Regions from separate parts of the Arthrobacter sp. SAFR-023 genome, predicted to be linked through region 1. Evidence: riboswitches for the same ligand, from Rfam matches in the RefSeq annotation. Region 1 holds a riboswitch; each other region holds the start of a gene.

Region 1 (3,101 bases):
AGGAAACCGCAGAGCGGGTTCTCCGCGTCCAGGCACAGCTCGACGCGCGTCTTGTTGCTGTCTTCGTACCAGGACGGGAAGCCGTACTCGGTGTTGACGGGTCCGACGGCGGTCAGCTTGTTCGTGTTCGTCTGGGTTACCTGGGTTGCCGCCAAGGAGGCTCCTGCTCCTGTTGCCGCAAGCAGGACGGCAGTTGCGGCAGCAATGCCGCGGCGGCGGGACGCAGGGCTGGGGCCGCGATGTCGGGGGGCCAGGCGCTGGGCTGACAGGAAATGTGGTGTAGATACCATTTTTGTCTCCTCGTAAAGACGCTGATGGCATCCACTAAAAATCGTGGTGGTTGGGAAAACGTTCGGGTTCCGGGTTGGAAAAACCTTGGCATTCGAGGCTTCTTACGGTGCCGTGGGGGGACCCGCGCTGCTCTTGCAGAGACCGTGCTCATGGCCTCCAGACGGCATGCGGTGGGCCGCCGAGGCTGGATGCGAAAGGACCCGGCGCCGCAGGTTGCGGTGCCGGGTCCGGCTGTTGTGAGCCCGGCCGAGGTCATCAGCACTGCCAGGTTCAGAACAGAAGCAGTATGGCCTGCCGTGCTTGGGGTAACCCGGTCGCGGCCCGGATGGGGCTGCCGGGCAACCCACCCCGTGTGGGGGGCCTCGACGTGGTGGGTCCTGACAGCTGCGACCCGGCAGGGAGGCCTAGACGATGTCCTGTGTCTTGGCGAAGCGGGTAATGGCCCGCTGGGTGCCTCGGTTGGCCAGCACCTGGATGACCGCGCTCACGGAGGCGGACACGAGGGCGAACGTGAGGGCCGTGCGCAGTGTGGTGGGGACGTCGTCCTTATCGCCCTTGGGCGGCTTCCGGCCCGTGATTTTTTCCCAGATGGTGTCGACGGCCTTGGTGCCGGCGAACCCCGCCAGCAGGCTGATGCCTGTGCCAAGCAGTTTGATGAAGAAACTCATTGCGGAACTCCTCGCGTGATGAACACTGGTCTTTCCTTAGCCTAGCCGCATGGAGCGGTGGATCTCCCGCAACGCCTGCACCACGAGGTCGTGGTCCGCCTTCTGCGGCAGCCCGGACACGGTGACCACAGCCACCGCCCCCACACCCCGCACATAGACGGGGAAGGCTCCGCCGTGCGCAGCGTAGGTCGACTGGTCAAACCAAGCGTTGTCCTCGATCCGTCCGCCGCCGGCCCTGCCGCGCAGGCCCACCAGCAGCGACGGTTCCTCGTAGCGCACGGCAGTCCGCTGTTTGGCCCGCACCCAGCCTTCGTTGTCCGGTGTGGCGCCCTCGAGCGCCACATGGAAGAGCACCTGCTCCCCCTTGGTGATGTCGATGGCGATGGGCAGGTTGTCCTCCTTGCCCCGTTCGACCAGTTCCAGGCCCAGCGCCAGGGCATCGTCCTTACTGAACCTCGGGAACTGGAGTTCAGCAATCTCCCCTTCGATCTGCCCAATCAGGGCTTCCAGGGCTCCCGCCGGCTGTTCGGCGGAGGAATCGGGGTCAAAGGCGGGCAGGGCGGCGGTGCCCGAGTCCTGTTGCGTCATGGCCCCAATCTACTCCGGGCCGCTGTCGCGACGCCGCATGTAAACTCCGGCATTGTGACAGCGACCCCCGGGTTCATGGCCGGACGAGGTGTAAACTGGATCAGCCCACAAGGGCAGATTTATCACGACAGGGGAGCGCCGCCGTCGGGATGCAAAGGCAACTGCCAGAGCAACCGCGGAAGGGCGCTGAGAGTGCGGACAGCCGCAGACCCTCGAACCTGATCCGGCTAGTACCGGCGCAAGGGAGTCGAGTTCTCAGAGTGCCCGGCAGCGCGAGGCCCAGCCACCCGCAGCCGGGGGAACGCTTTCCCCTCCTGTTCCTCAGGAGGACCATCATGACAACTGCAGCAATCAAGAAGACCAGCTACAGCTGGCGCGTGGCGGACATCGTTGTGGCGGCGCTCATCGCCGTTGCCGGCGGCGTCATCTTCTGGGCCTGGTCCCAGGGCGCCAACCTCATCTCCACCCCGGTCAACGCCGTCTACCCTCCGCTGACCGGCCTCTACGCCGGCGGCTGGATGATTCCGGCGGTCCTGGGGATGCTCATCATCCGCAAGCCCGGCGCGGCCCTGTTCTGTGAGGGTGTGGCTGCCACCGGCGAGCTGCTCATGGGCTCGCAGTACGGCACCACGGTGCTCATTTCCGGCGTTCTGCAGGGCCTGGGGGCGGAGCTTGTGTTCGCCGCCTTCGCTTACAAGAAGTTCAACCTGCCCGCCTCGCTGCTTGCAGGGGCAGGCGCAGGACTGTTCTGCGGGCTCAACGACTCCTTCGCCCCCTGGGGCTGGAACATCGCCTACGCCGCCGGCGACAAGCTGGCATACATCGTGTTCTGCGCCATTTCCGGCGCGGTCATCGCCGGCGCCCTGTCCTGGATCGCCGCCCGCGGCCTTGCCAAGACGGGCGTGCTGAGTTCCTTCGCGTCCCGGAAGGCAGCCACGGAGCCCGTCTTCTCCTGATGCCCGGACCAGACGACGCCGGCGTCCGCCCAGCCGCGGTCACCGCCCGCGGCTGGGGCTGGCGCCACGCAGGCCGCACCAAACCGGCCGTCCATGCCCTCGACCTTGACATTCGCCCCGGCGAGCGGGTCATGCTGCTGGGCCCTTCCGGAGCCGGCAAGTCCACGCTGCTTCACGCCCTGGCCGGCGTGCTGGGGGACAGTGACGCGGACGACGCCGGGACTCCCGACCGTGAGGACGCGGACGAGAGCGGCGAGCTGCTGATCGACGGCGCGCCGCCCCGTTCCCGGCGCGGCCGCGCCGGGCTCATGCAGCAGGACCCGGAAACGCAGGTGGTGCTCTCGCGCCTCGGCGACGACGTCGCCTTCGGCGCCGAGAACCTGTCGGTGCCCCGCGAGGAGATCTGGCGCCGCGTGCACGAGGCGCTGGACGACGTCGGACTTTCGCACCTTCCCCTGAACCACCCGACGTCGGCCCTGTCCGGCGGCCAGAAGCAGCGCCTGGCGCTCGCCGGCATCCTGGCGATGCGGCCTGGACTCCTCCTGCTGGACGAGCCCACCGCGAATCTCGACCCGGACGGCGTCCTGGAAGTCCGGGA
Region 2 (3,101 bases), on a different contig from region 1:
GCGCGGGCAGCTCAATGGTGCTGCCAGCTCCACCGGCGACGCGGTTCAGGGTAACGAAGTCTCCAACGGAAACCTTCTCTTGGCGGCCGCCTGCGCGGACAATCGCGTACACCACTTGGGAACTCACTTCTCTCGACGTCTATTACTAAATTTGCGTGCGGAAGCCGGGTCCGGAAATTGGCCTGGTTCTCGCTGTGCCTCAACGCCGTGGATTCCCCGGGGGAACCCGTGAGCTATCCCAGGAACCTGTCCGAGTGGACGATCCCGGGTCATAACCCAAGTGTTGGCGTAAGCACCGAAGATCTAGAATACGCTAATTCCGTCGTCGGCCGCAAATGAGGCTGGCAGCGGCGGGTTGTCCGTGATAAGCGCCACAGGTGCCGCTTTCCCGCACATCCGATGCCGTGCGCGATTATCTTACCGGGTAGCGGGCCGGCTTCCGCTCAGCTGTGGCGGCTCGGCGCGTCGAAAAATTCCACCTCGTACCGGCAGGACTGCCGGAAAGCAGTGATCATCGCCGCGCGCTCCCCCGCTGACGCGGCCCGGCCGGCGTCGTCGGCGATTTCGATGGCCCGCAGGGTGGCGGCGGCGAAGTCCTCGTCGGCGTACGTCCGCAGCCACTCCGCGTACGGGTGCCCGGCCTGCGCTCCGGCGGCCACATATTCGGCGTGCAGACTCTCCCCCACCTCGGCGTACAGCCAGAAGCACGGCAGCACAGCGGCAACCATCACTGCGTAGCTGCCGCCTGCCGAAGCCGCGAGCAGATGATCGACGTAAGCTTTCGTGACCGGGCCCAGCTCCGGCTGCACGGTTCGCGTGCTGAGCCAGTTGCGGTGCAGTTCCGATTCAACTTCCAGGCACTGCTGGGCGGAGCGCGCCCAGAACAGCTGCTCGGACTCGGTTGGCGCCAGCGCGCTGGCCCTGGCCAGGACCCGGGAGTAGCCGTTGAGGTAGATGGCATCCTGTGCCAGGTAGTACGCGAATTCCTTCTCCGCCAGGGTGCCGTCGGCAAGCCCACGGATGAAGCCCAGGCCATAAATGTCTTCGAGGTCGGCAGCGGTCTCGGCGCGCAGCAGTTCGGCGAAGGCGCCCTTGGGCTCGGGCTGGGCTGTCGTTTCAGTCTGGCGGAGGTGGTGGAAATGGTTGACCGGTCCGTTGCCGGCGCCGACTTCCAGCAATCCGGAGGTCCGCAGGGCCCCGGCCAGCCACGGTTTGACCGCCCGCAGTGACGCTTCCCAGTCATCCAGCCGCGCCTGGGCCGTGGCCATGGCCGAGGAGAGCGAGCATCCGGTGCCGTGGCTGTTCCGCGTGCTGATCCGTTCGCCCGCAACCTCCACCACCTCCGCCGAGAGCAGCCCGGCAGTGTTCACGAGGGCGTCCGGGCAGGTTGAGCCGTTCAGGTGCCCACCTTTGACGAGGACCGTGGCACCGGTCTGGTCCGCCAGCCGCCTGCCCTGGTCGAGCGCGGCGGCCCAGTCCCCGGCCTCCGGTTCCCCCAGGAGCATGGCCAGTTCGGGAAGGTTCGGTGTAATCAGGTGCGCCAGAGGCAGCAGTTTCCGGAGTGCCGCCTCTGCAGATTCCTGGAGGAGGCGGTCACCGCTGGTAGCCACCATCACCGGATCGAGGACCACGACGCCGGGCCTTACCTTTTCGAGCCAGCCGCGGACGGCAGCGATGACACGTTCATCGCCAAGCATGCCGATCTTCACGGCGTCCACGTGGATGTCGTCGCTGACAGCGTCCAGTTGCGCTGACAGGAAGGAGGCTGGCGGAACGTGCACGCCGAGCACGCCGGTGGTGTTCTGCGCAGTGAGGGCTGTTATTGCGGCCATCCCGTAGCCGCCGTGGGCCGCAATGCTTTTCAGATCGGCCTGGATGCCTGCACCGCCAGAAGGGTCCGAGCCTGCGATGGCCAGGACGCGGGGAACGTCGCGGGCCCTCTGAATGCCCGGCTCATCGGTTTCCAGGAGTGACTTGTCGGCGGCCGCGGGTGCCGGCAGGAGTGACGCGGATGACAGTGTTGATGACAAAGAAGACATCCCTTCGCCGGTGCTAACCGGACAGGTTCAACGGGTTTGGATCTCAGCCGGCCCTTGCGCGGCACCCCGTGTCAGTCCTCCAGCCTAGCGGTTGGTTTAGTGCGCGGCGCCAAGTTTGACGATTGCGACAGGCTTCGGCGTGCGCTGTTGTCCCCTCCCCTTGCCTGCTGCCATTCGGCTACTGCCCTTTGCCGGCGGACGAATGTCCGGAACCAGAAAGGTCCGGCACCGCAACCGCGGTGCCGGACCTTTCAGTGGCGCTTGTTCCTACAGTTCTGAGGCGGGTACGCCGACCCCCAGAATGATCGGTTCGCTGGCCGGCCGCGGAGCCGCCTTGGCCGTCTGCGCATTGCCTGCCTCAGGCGCCTTGGCCTCGTGCGAGTGCCCGGCGGCTGCAGCCGGAGCAACCTCGTGGTGTTCCACGGATGTCTCGTTGGCTGCACCCTGGGGGCGGCTGGCACTGCGGTTGCGGCGCGGACGGCGGCTGCGGGACGGTGCCGCGGGGCTTTCCACCGGCTGCCGTGCAGCAGGCTGAGCCGCGGGCTGGCTTGCGGCCTGCTGGCCCTCCGGCTGCTGGCTTTCCGGGCGCTGGCTTTCCGGGCGCGCCGGCGCGGGAGCCTCGTCCTTGGCCTCCTCCTCTTCGGCGGGGGCAATCGGAGCGCCGAGGTGCGCGAAGGCTTCCTCCAGGCGGTCCAGCGTCAGGGCCGGCGGTTCCTTCACCGGTTCATCGCTGTGATCGACAAACGGAAGCACCACTTTCTCGCCGCCAAAGGTGAGCACTGCGCCGGGCCGTCCGGAGACGCTTTCCGTTTCCGGAGCGCGGTGCACCACGGGGCTTTCCGGTGCGGCGGCGGCGGGGCGGGGGGCCTCACCGGACGCTGCGGCACCGTGCGCAGCTTCTTCCTCATGCAGGTGTGCGGCGTGGGCCGCGGCGGCGATGTTGGCGAGGGCAGCGCGGGTCGCTTCAGCCTTGGCGTGGCGCTCCGCGTCTGACGGTTCGGGGTGGTGCGGCACGGCGGGGGCGGCCGGAGCTGCCTCGGAGGACGGCTGTCCGCCCTTGCC
Region 3 (3,101 bases), on a different contig from region 1:
AGCCCGGTGGCGTGGAGTTCGAGGATTTCGTCCGCGACGCGGCCGTGGCGGATCACGCTGCCGGCATCCGTTCCCGCATAGATTTCGACGCCGGCCTCGTAGGCTTCCAGGACACGCTCGCGACGGCGGGCCCACAGTGCGCGCATGTGCTCCGCATACCGCGGGAACTTCTCCTCAGCCTGGCTGGCGATGTCCGGGAAGGTGGCGATGTTGATGAGTGTCGGCACGATCGGCACCTGCTGCTCAACGAACCGGGGGATGTGCCTGGGCAGCAGGCCCGTGGCGTGCTCGATGCAGTCGATGCCGGCGTCCAGCATGTCGTCCAGGGTGTCCTCGCCGAAGCAGTGCGCCGTGACCCTGGCCCCCTCGTCGTGGGCGGCCCGGACGGCGTCCCGCACGGCAGCGGCCGGGAACGACGGCGCGAGGTCGCCCGCGGTCCGGTCGATCCAGTCCCCCACCAGCTTGACCCAGCCGTCCCCCTCCCTCGCCTGCTTGCGCACCGCTTCCACGAGGCCCTCCGGCTCGACTTCCACCGCAAAGTTCCTCAGGTACCGGCGGGACCGGGCCACATGCCGGCCGGCCCTGATGATCCGCGGCGTGTCGGCCCGCTGCTGCAGCCATCTGGTGTCGCTGGCCGCTCCCGCGTCCCGGACCAGCAGCGTGCCGGCGTTGCGGTCCGTCATGGCCTGGTCATACGCCACGTCGTCGTCCACGGCACCGCCCGGACCCAGCCCGATGTGGCAGTGGGCGTCGACGAAGCCGGGCAGGACCCAGCCGTCCAGCACGGCGTCCGGGCGCTGGCCGGGAGCATTGAACGTCAGCTTCCCGTCCACCGCCCAGAGCCCGCGGCGTTCCTCATCCGCCGCAGTGAGCACGGGTCCGCTGAATTCGATGATGTGCGCCATGACCCTAGCCTAAGGCGCAGCTGTGGTAGCTTCGTCTACGACCACACGGGTGCCCCTGCAGGGGCTGAGATCAGGCTGGTGCAGCCTGCGACCGTTGAACCTGTCCGGGTAATGCCGGCGAAGGAAGTGAGCAGTAAATTGAGCACCCAGAAATCACAGCAGACCCCTGCCCAAAATGGTTCCGCCGCCGTAACGCAGTCGCTGAAATCCCATTCACTGGCTTATCTGGAGGGGGACGGCCTGCGGGTTCCGGTAACGGAAATCGCGCTGGAGCCTTCACCGAACGGTGAGCAGAACGAGCCGCTGCGCGTTTACCGCACGGCGGGTCCGGGCAGCGACCCGGTGGTGGGCCTTGCGCCGTTCCGCGCGGAATGGATTGCGGCACGGGCGGACACGGAGCCGTACGACGGCCGTGGACGGAACCTGCTCGACGACGGCAGATCAGCCGTGCGCCGCGGCGCGGCTTCTGCCGAATGGAAAGGCGCCCGGCCGGTGCCCCGCCGTGCGGCGGACGGGAAGACTGTGACGCAGATGCACTATGCGCGGCAGGGAACCATCACCCCCGAGATGCGCTTCGTGGCCCTCCGCGAGAACTGCGATGTGGAACTGGTCCGCAGCGAACTCGCCGCCGGACGGGCCATCATCCCCACCAACATCAACCACCCGGAATCCGAGCCGATGATTATCGGCAAGGCGTTCCTTGTGAAGATCAACGCCAACATCGGCAACTCGGCGGTCACCAGCTCCATCGCCGAGGAGGTAGACAAGCTGCAGTGGGCCACCCAGTGGGGCGCGGACACGGTGATGGACCTGTCCACGGGCGATGACATCCACACCACCCGTGAGTGGCTCATCCGCAACTCCCCCGTCCCCATCGGCACGGTCCCGATCTACCAGGCCCTGGAAAAGGTCAACGGCGAGGCGAACGCCCTGACCTGGGAAATCTTCCGCGACACCGTCATCGAGCAGTGCGAACAGGGTGTGGACTACATGACCATCCACGCCGGCGTGCTGCTGCGGTACGTCCCGCTCACGGCGAACCGTGTCACCGGCATCGTCTCCCGCGGCGGCTCGATCATGGCCGGCTGGTGCCTGGCCCATCACCAGGAAAACTTCCTGTACACCCACTTCGACGAGCTGTGCGAGATCTTCGCGAAGTACGATGTCGCCTTCTCATTGGGCGACGGCCTCCGGCCGGGCGCGACGGCGGACGCCAACGACGCCGCGCAGTTCGCCGAACTGGACACCCTGGCTGAGCTGACCCAGCGGGCCTGGGAGTACGACGTGCAGGTGATGGTGGAAGGGCCCGGGCACATCCCGTTCCACCTGGTGCGTGAGAACGTTGAGCGCCAGCAGGAGCTCTGCAAGGGTGCGCCCTTCTACACATTGGGCCCGCTGGTCACGGACGTGGCCCCCGGCTACGACCACATCACCTCGGCCATCGGCGCCACCGAAATCGCCCGGTACGGCACGGCCATGCTGTGCTACGTCACGCCCAAGGAACACCTGGGCCTGCCGAACAAGGACGATGTGAAGACCGGCGTCATTACCTACAAGATCGCCGCCCACGCGGCCGACCTTGCGAAGGGTCACCCCGGCGCGAACGAGCGGGACGATGCGCTGTCCAAGGCCCGGTTCGAGTTCCGCTGGCGCGACCAGTTCGCGCTGTCCCTGGACCCGGTGACGGCCGAGTCCTTCCATGACGAGACACTGCCTGCCGAGCCCGCCAAGACGGCGCACTTCTGCTCCATGTGCGGTCCCAAGTTCTGCTCCATGCGGATCAGCCAGGACATCCGGAACGAGTACGGCTCCGCCGAGGCGCAGGCCGCCCTCGCGGAGATGGCGGAGGGCATGCGCGAGAAGAGCCAGGAGTTCCTGGCTGCAGGCGGAAAGGTATATCTGCCGGAGCTGCGGCTTCCGGAGTCCGCGAGCAACTAGCCGGCGGTCGTGACCACGTCCGGCTGGCATTGGGGGCCGGCCGGATGTGGGCGCCGGAACGTTGCCCAGGAGGCCGGGCCTTTAGGAGGCTTGGGGCTGCTCCCGGCGGCTGACCGCGGCGATGAATGACCGAATGTAGCGGTCACCCTCGGGTGAATCGTGGGGCCGGTGCCCTCCGGCAGCGATGCGGTGCAGGGCACCGGTCTCGCGCAGGTAGCCGGCGATTTCCTCGTACAGCGGCTCCCAGCCGCCGGTGAG
Region 4 (3,101 bases), on a different contig from region 1:
TGCCGGAACCCGTGACGTCATTGAGCAGATCCAGTCGTCGGAAGAGGCCACAGCCGTGCTTCGGGATCGGCTCAGCGGGGCGCTGGCGGACGATCCCCGGCTCGCGTCCAGGCTGGCGCTGTGGGGCCGGCGCCTCCTCGGCGAAGCGATCACGCAGGCCCAGCGCGTGGGCCACGAACACGCCTTTCTTGGCGAGCTGTTCGTCGAGGCGGAGCCCGGTGCCACGGACGCCACAGCACGCGAGCTGGTCCGGGACATCACCGCCGAAGTCGTGGAGAACCACTCCCGGCGCATGGTCCAGCTGGGCCTGAGCGGGTAGCCCAGCGCCCTCTCTGCGCCCGCGTGCAGGCCGCTCCGCTTAGGAGACGGCGGCCGGGGACGTCGCTTCGAGGGCGTCGAGCAGTTCCGCCGCGGCTGCCGCCGGGTCTGGCGCCTCGGTGATGGCCCGCACGACGACGATGCGGCTGGCTCCCGCCGCCAGGACCTGCTCCACGTTGGTGCGGTCGATCCCGCCAATCGCGAACCAGGGCAGCAGCAGGCCGCCGACCCGTTCCTCGTTTGCGGTGCGGACGGCCTCCGCTGCGTAGCGCACCAGGTCAAGCCCGACGGCGGCGCGCCCGGGCTTGGTGGGGGTAGCCCACAGCGGGCCCACGCAGAAATAGTCCAGGCCGCTGCGCCCGTGGGCGGCGCCGACGGCGGCATCCACCTGGTCTGTGCTGTGGGTGGACAGCCCGATCACGGTGGAATCGTGCAGCAGCTTCCGGGCGGCCCGGAGCGGCAGGTCCTTCTGGCCGATGTGGAACACCGGTGCGCCGGCTATGGACGCGATGTCGGCGCGGTCATTGACGGCCCAAAGCCGGCCGTGCCTGCGGGCGGCAGCATGGACTACTTCCAGCAGCTCGAGTTCCTCGGCTGCCTCGATGCTCTTGTCCCGCAACTGGATGATGTCCACACCGCCGGCGAACGCCGCGTCCACGAAGTCCGCGAAGTCTCCGCGGTCCTTGCGGGCGTCGGTGCAGAGGTACAGGCGGGCAGCGGTGTGGGCAGAGTGCACGGTCATGGCAACCACCTTAGTTCCTCTAAACTGGGCAGGTACCGCGGGAGCCCGTTGCTGCTGTCATAAAGACGCAGGGCTGAGAGGGCGTCAGAGCCGACCGCTTGACCTGATCCGGTTAGTACCGGCGTAGGGAAGGAATTCCATGCCCCCTAAAACCAGTGGCGATGAACGCTCCCTGGGACCCCTGGAGCCCGGCGTACTTGAGGCCGATGTAGCCGTCATTGGCGGCGGAGTGGTTGGCCACGGCATCGCCTGGGAAGCACGGCGCTCCGGCCGTTCGGTGGTGCTCATAGATGAAGCCCCGGGCAGCGGTGCAAGCTGGGCTGCGGCGGGCATGCTCGCCCCGGTCAGCGAACTGCATTACCAGGAGGAAGGGCTCCTGGAACTGATGCTGGAATCCTCCGCCAGATGGCCTGAGTTTGCGGCCACCCTCACTTCCGGCGTGGATGCCGGTTACCTGACGACGCCCACCCTGGCAGTGGGTGCCGATCCGGCCGACCGCCGGGCCCTGATGGACCTGCGGGACGTGCAGCGGGCCCACGGCCTGAACGTTGAACCGCTGACCATCCGCGAGGCACGTTCCCGGGAGCCGCTGGTCAGCCCCGGGATCTCCTGCGCCCTCGACATCCCGGCGGACCACCAGGTGGATCCGCGCAGACTCGTCAGGGCCCTTGCTGCCGAGCTGGCCGCGCAACGTCAGGAAAATGCGGCAGCAGAGGGATACGCGGTGCGGGAGTACGCCGCCGGCCTGCTCTGGGACGACGCACGGGTCTGCGGGGTACGGCTGGCGGGCGGCGGGTCCGTCACGGCGGCCGAGACGGTGGTGGCCAACGGCCTGGCCGCGGCGGGCCTGCAGAACCTTCCGGAAGGCCTGCAGCTGCCGCTGCGCCCGGTCTACGGAGACATCCTCAGGCTCAGGGTCCCCGAACACCTGCAGCCCCTGCTCACCGCAACGGTCCGCGGCATGGTGCGGGGCGTGCCGGTGTACGTGGTGCCCCGCCGGGACGGCACGGTGGTGATCGGCGCCACCCAGCGTGAGGACGGCGTGCCGGGCACCAGCGCCGGGGGTGTCTACCAGCTGCTGCGCGACGCCCAGGCGCTGGTGCCGGCAGTCGCAGAGCTCGAGCTGCTCGAAGCCACCGCCCGGGCCCGGCCCGGCACGCCGGACAACGCCCCGCTGCTGGGCCGAGTACCGGCCGGCGGGCAAGGTGCCGGCACGGACGTGGCGGGCCTCATCATCGCCACCGGCTTCTTCCGCCACGGCGTCCTGATGACCCCGGCCGCCGCGGTCATCTGTCGCCAGCTCATGGACGGCATCACCGATCCGCGCTGGGCCAAGTTCCGGCCGGGCAGGTTTTCACCCGGGCTCCCAGACCCTCTGGGATCTGCCGCTGCACTCAGCATTTGACCCGCGTCACCTTTGACCAAACCAAGGAACCAGCATGAACATCACACTGAACGGCATCGAACAGGAAATCAGCGAGGGCGCCTCCGTCACCTCACTCGTCAGCCAGGTCACGGGGCGCCAACTGGCCGCCAGCGGTCAGGCGGCCGACGGCCAGCGGCTGGGTGTGGCGGTGGCCCGCAACTCGGCCGTCGTGCCGCGCAGCCAGTGGCATGCCACGGCACTCGCAGACGGCGACGAGATCGAACTTGTCACGGCAGTCCAGGGAGGATAAGGACGATGGCAGAAACAGTGATTGAAACAGCAGACAGCCTGGTCATTGACGGGGTGGAGCTGACCTCGCGGCTCATCATGGGCACCGGAGGCGCTCCCAGCCTGGACGGTCTCGGCGCAGCGCTGCTCGCGTCCGGGACCCAGCTGACCACCGTCGCAATGCGGCGCTACTCGCCTGCCGAAACCGGCTCGTTGTTCCAGCTGCTGGTGGACCACAACATCCGCGTGCTCCCCAACACCGCCGGCTGCTTCACGGCCCGTGACGCTGTGATGACGGCGGAGCTGGCCCGGGAAGCGCTGGAGACCGACTGGGTCAAGCTCGAAGTCATCGCCGACGAGCACACGCTCCTGCCTGATGCCGTGGAA

Evidence for each region. Region 1 has a riboswitch for thiamine pyrophosphate ahead of ACTHQX_RS15065 (ECF transporter S component). Riboswitches for the same ligand answer to the same signal wherever they lie in the genome.
Region 2: it holds a riboswitch for thiamine pyrophosphate, as region 1 does, so the genes downstream of both, ACTHQX_RS05190 (bifunctional hydroxymethylpyrimidine kinase/phosphomethylpyrimidine kinase) here and ACTHQX_RS15065 (ECF transporter S component) in region 1, are expected to answer to the same signal.
Region 3: it holds a riboswitch for thiamine pyrophosphate, as region 1 does, so the genes downstream of both, thiC (phosphomethylpyrimidine synthase ThiC) here and ACTHQX_RS15065 (ECF transporter S component) in region 1, are expected to answer to the same signal.
Region 4: it holds a riboswitch for thiamine pyrophosphate, as region 1 does, so the genes downstream of both, thiO (glycine oxidase ThiO) here and ACTHQX_RS15065 (ECF transporter S component) in region 1, are expected to answer to the same signal.

Annotation. Positions count from the first base shown of each region.
Region 1 is NZ_JBQCMF010000013.1:129,459-132,559, reverse strand. It holds gene ACTHQX_RS15080 (hypothetical protein) at 1-290, opposite strand, end outside; gene ACTHQX_RS15075 (DUF4235 domain-containing protein) at 696-959, opposite strand; gene ACTHQX_RS15070 (heme-degrading domain-containing protein) at 996-1,547, opposite strand; TPP riboswitch at 1,667-1,810, shown strand; gene ACTHQX_RS15065 (ECF transporter S component) at 1,883-2,503, shown strand; gene ACTHQX_RS15060 (ABC transporter ATP-binding protein) at 2,503-3,101, shown strand, end outside.
Region 2 is NZ_JBQCMF010000003.1:205,431-208,531, forward strand. It holds gene rplU (50S ribosomal protein L21) at 1-115, opposite strand, end outside; gene ACTHQX_RS05190 (bifunctional hydroxymethylpyrimidine kinase/phosphomethylpyrimidine kinase) at 444-1,967, opposite strand; TPP riboswitch at 2,022-2,118, opposite strand; gene ACTHQX_RS05195 (Rne/Rng family ribonuclease) at 2,307-3,101, opposite strand, start outside.
Region 3 is NZ_JBQCMF010000001.1:18,129-21,229, forward strand. It holds gene ACTHQX_RS00115 (amidohydrolase family protein) at 1-905, opposite strand, end outside; TPP riboswitch at 941-1,048, shown strand; gene thiC (phosphomethylpyrimidine synthase ThiC) at 1,044-2,843, shown strand; gene ACTHQX_RS00125 (alpha/beta fold hydrolase) at 2,925-3,101, opposite strand, start outside.
Region 4 is NZ_JBQCMF010000001.1:355,112-358,212, reverse strand. It holds gene ACTHQX_RS01650 (ferritin-like fold-containing protein) at 1-319, shown strand, start outside; gene thiE (thiamine phosphate synthase) at 359-1,060, opposite strand; TPP riboswitch at 1,088-1,208, shown strand; gene thiO (glycine oxidase ThiO) at 1,200-2,465, shown strand; gene thiS (sulfur carrier protein ThiS) at 2,500-2,736, shown strand; gene ACTHQX_RS01630 (thiazole synthase) at 2,742-3,101, shown strand, end outside.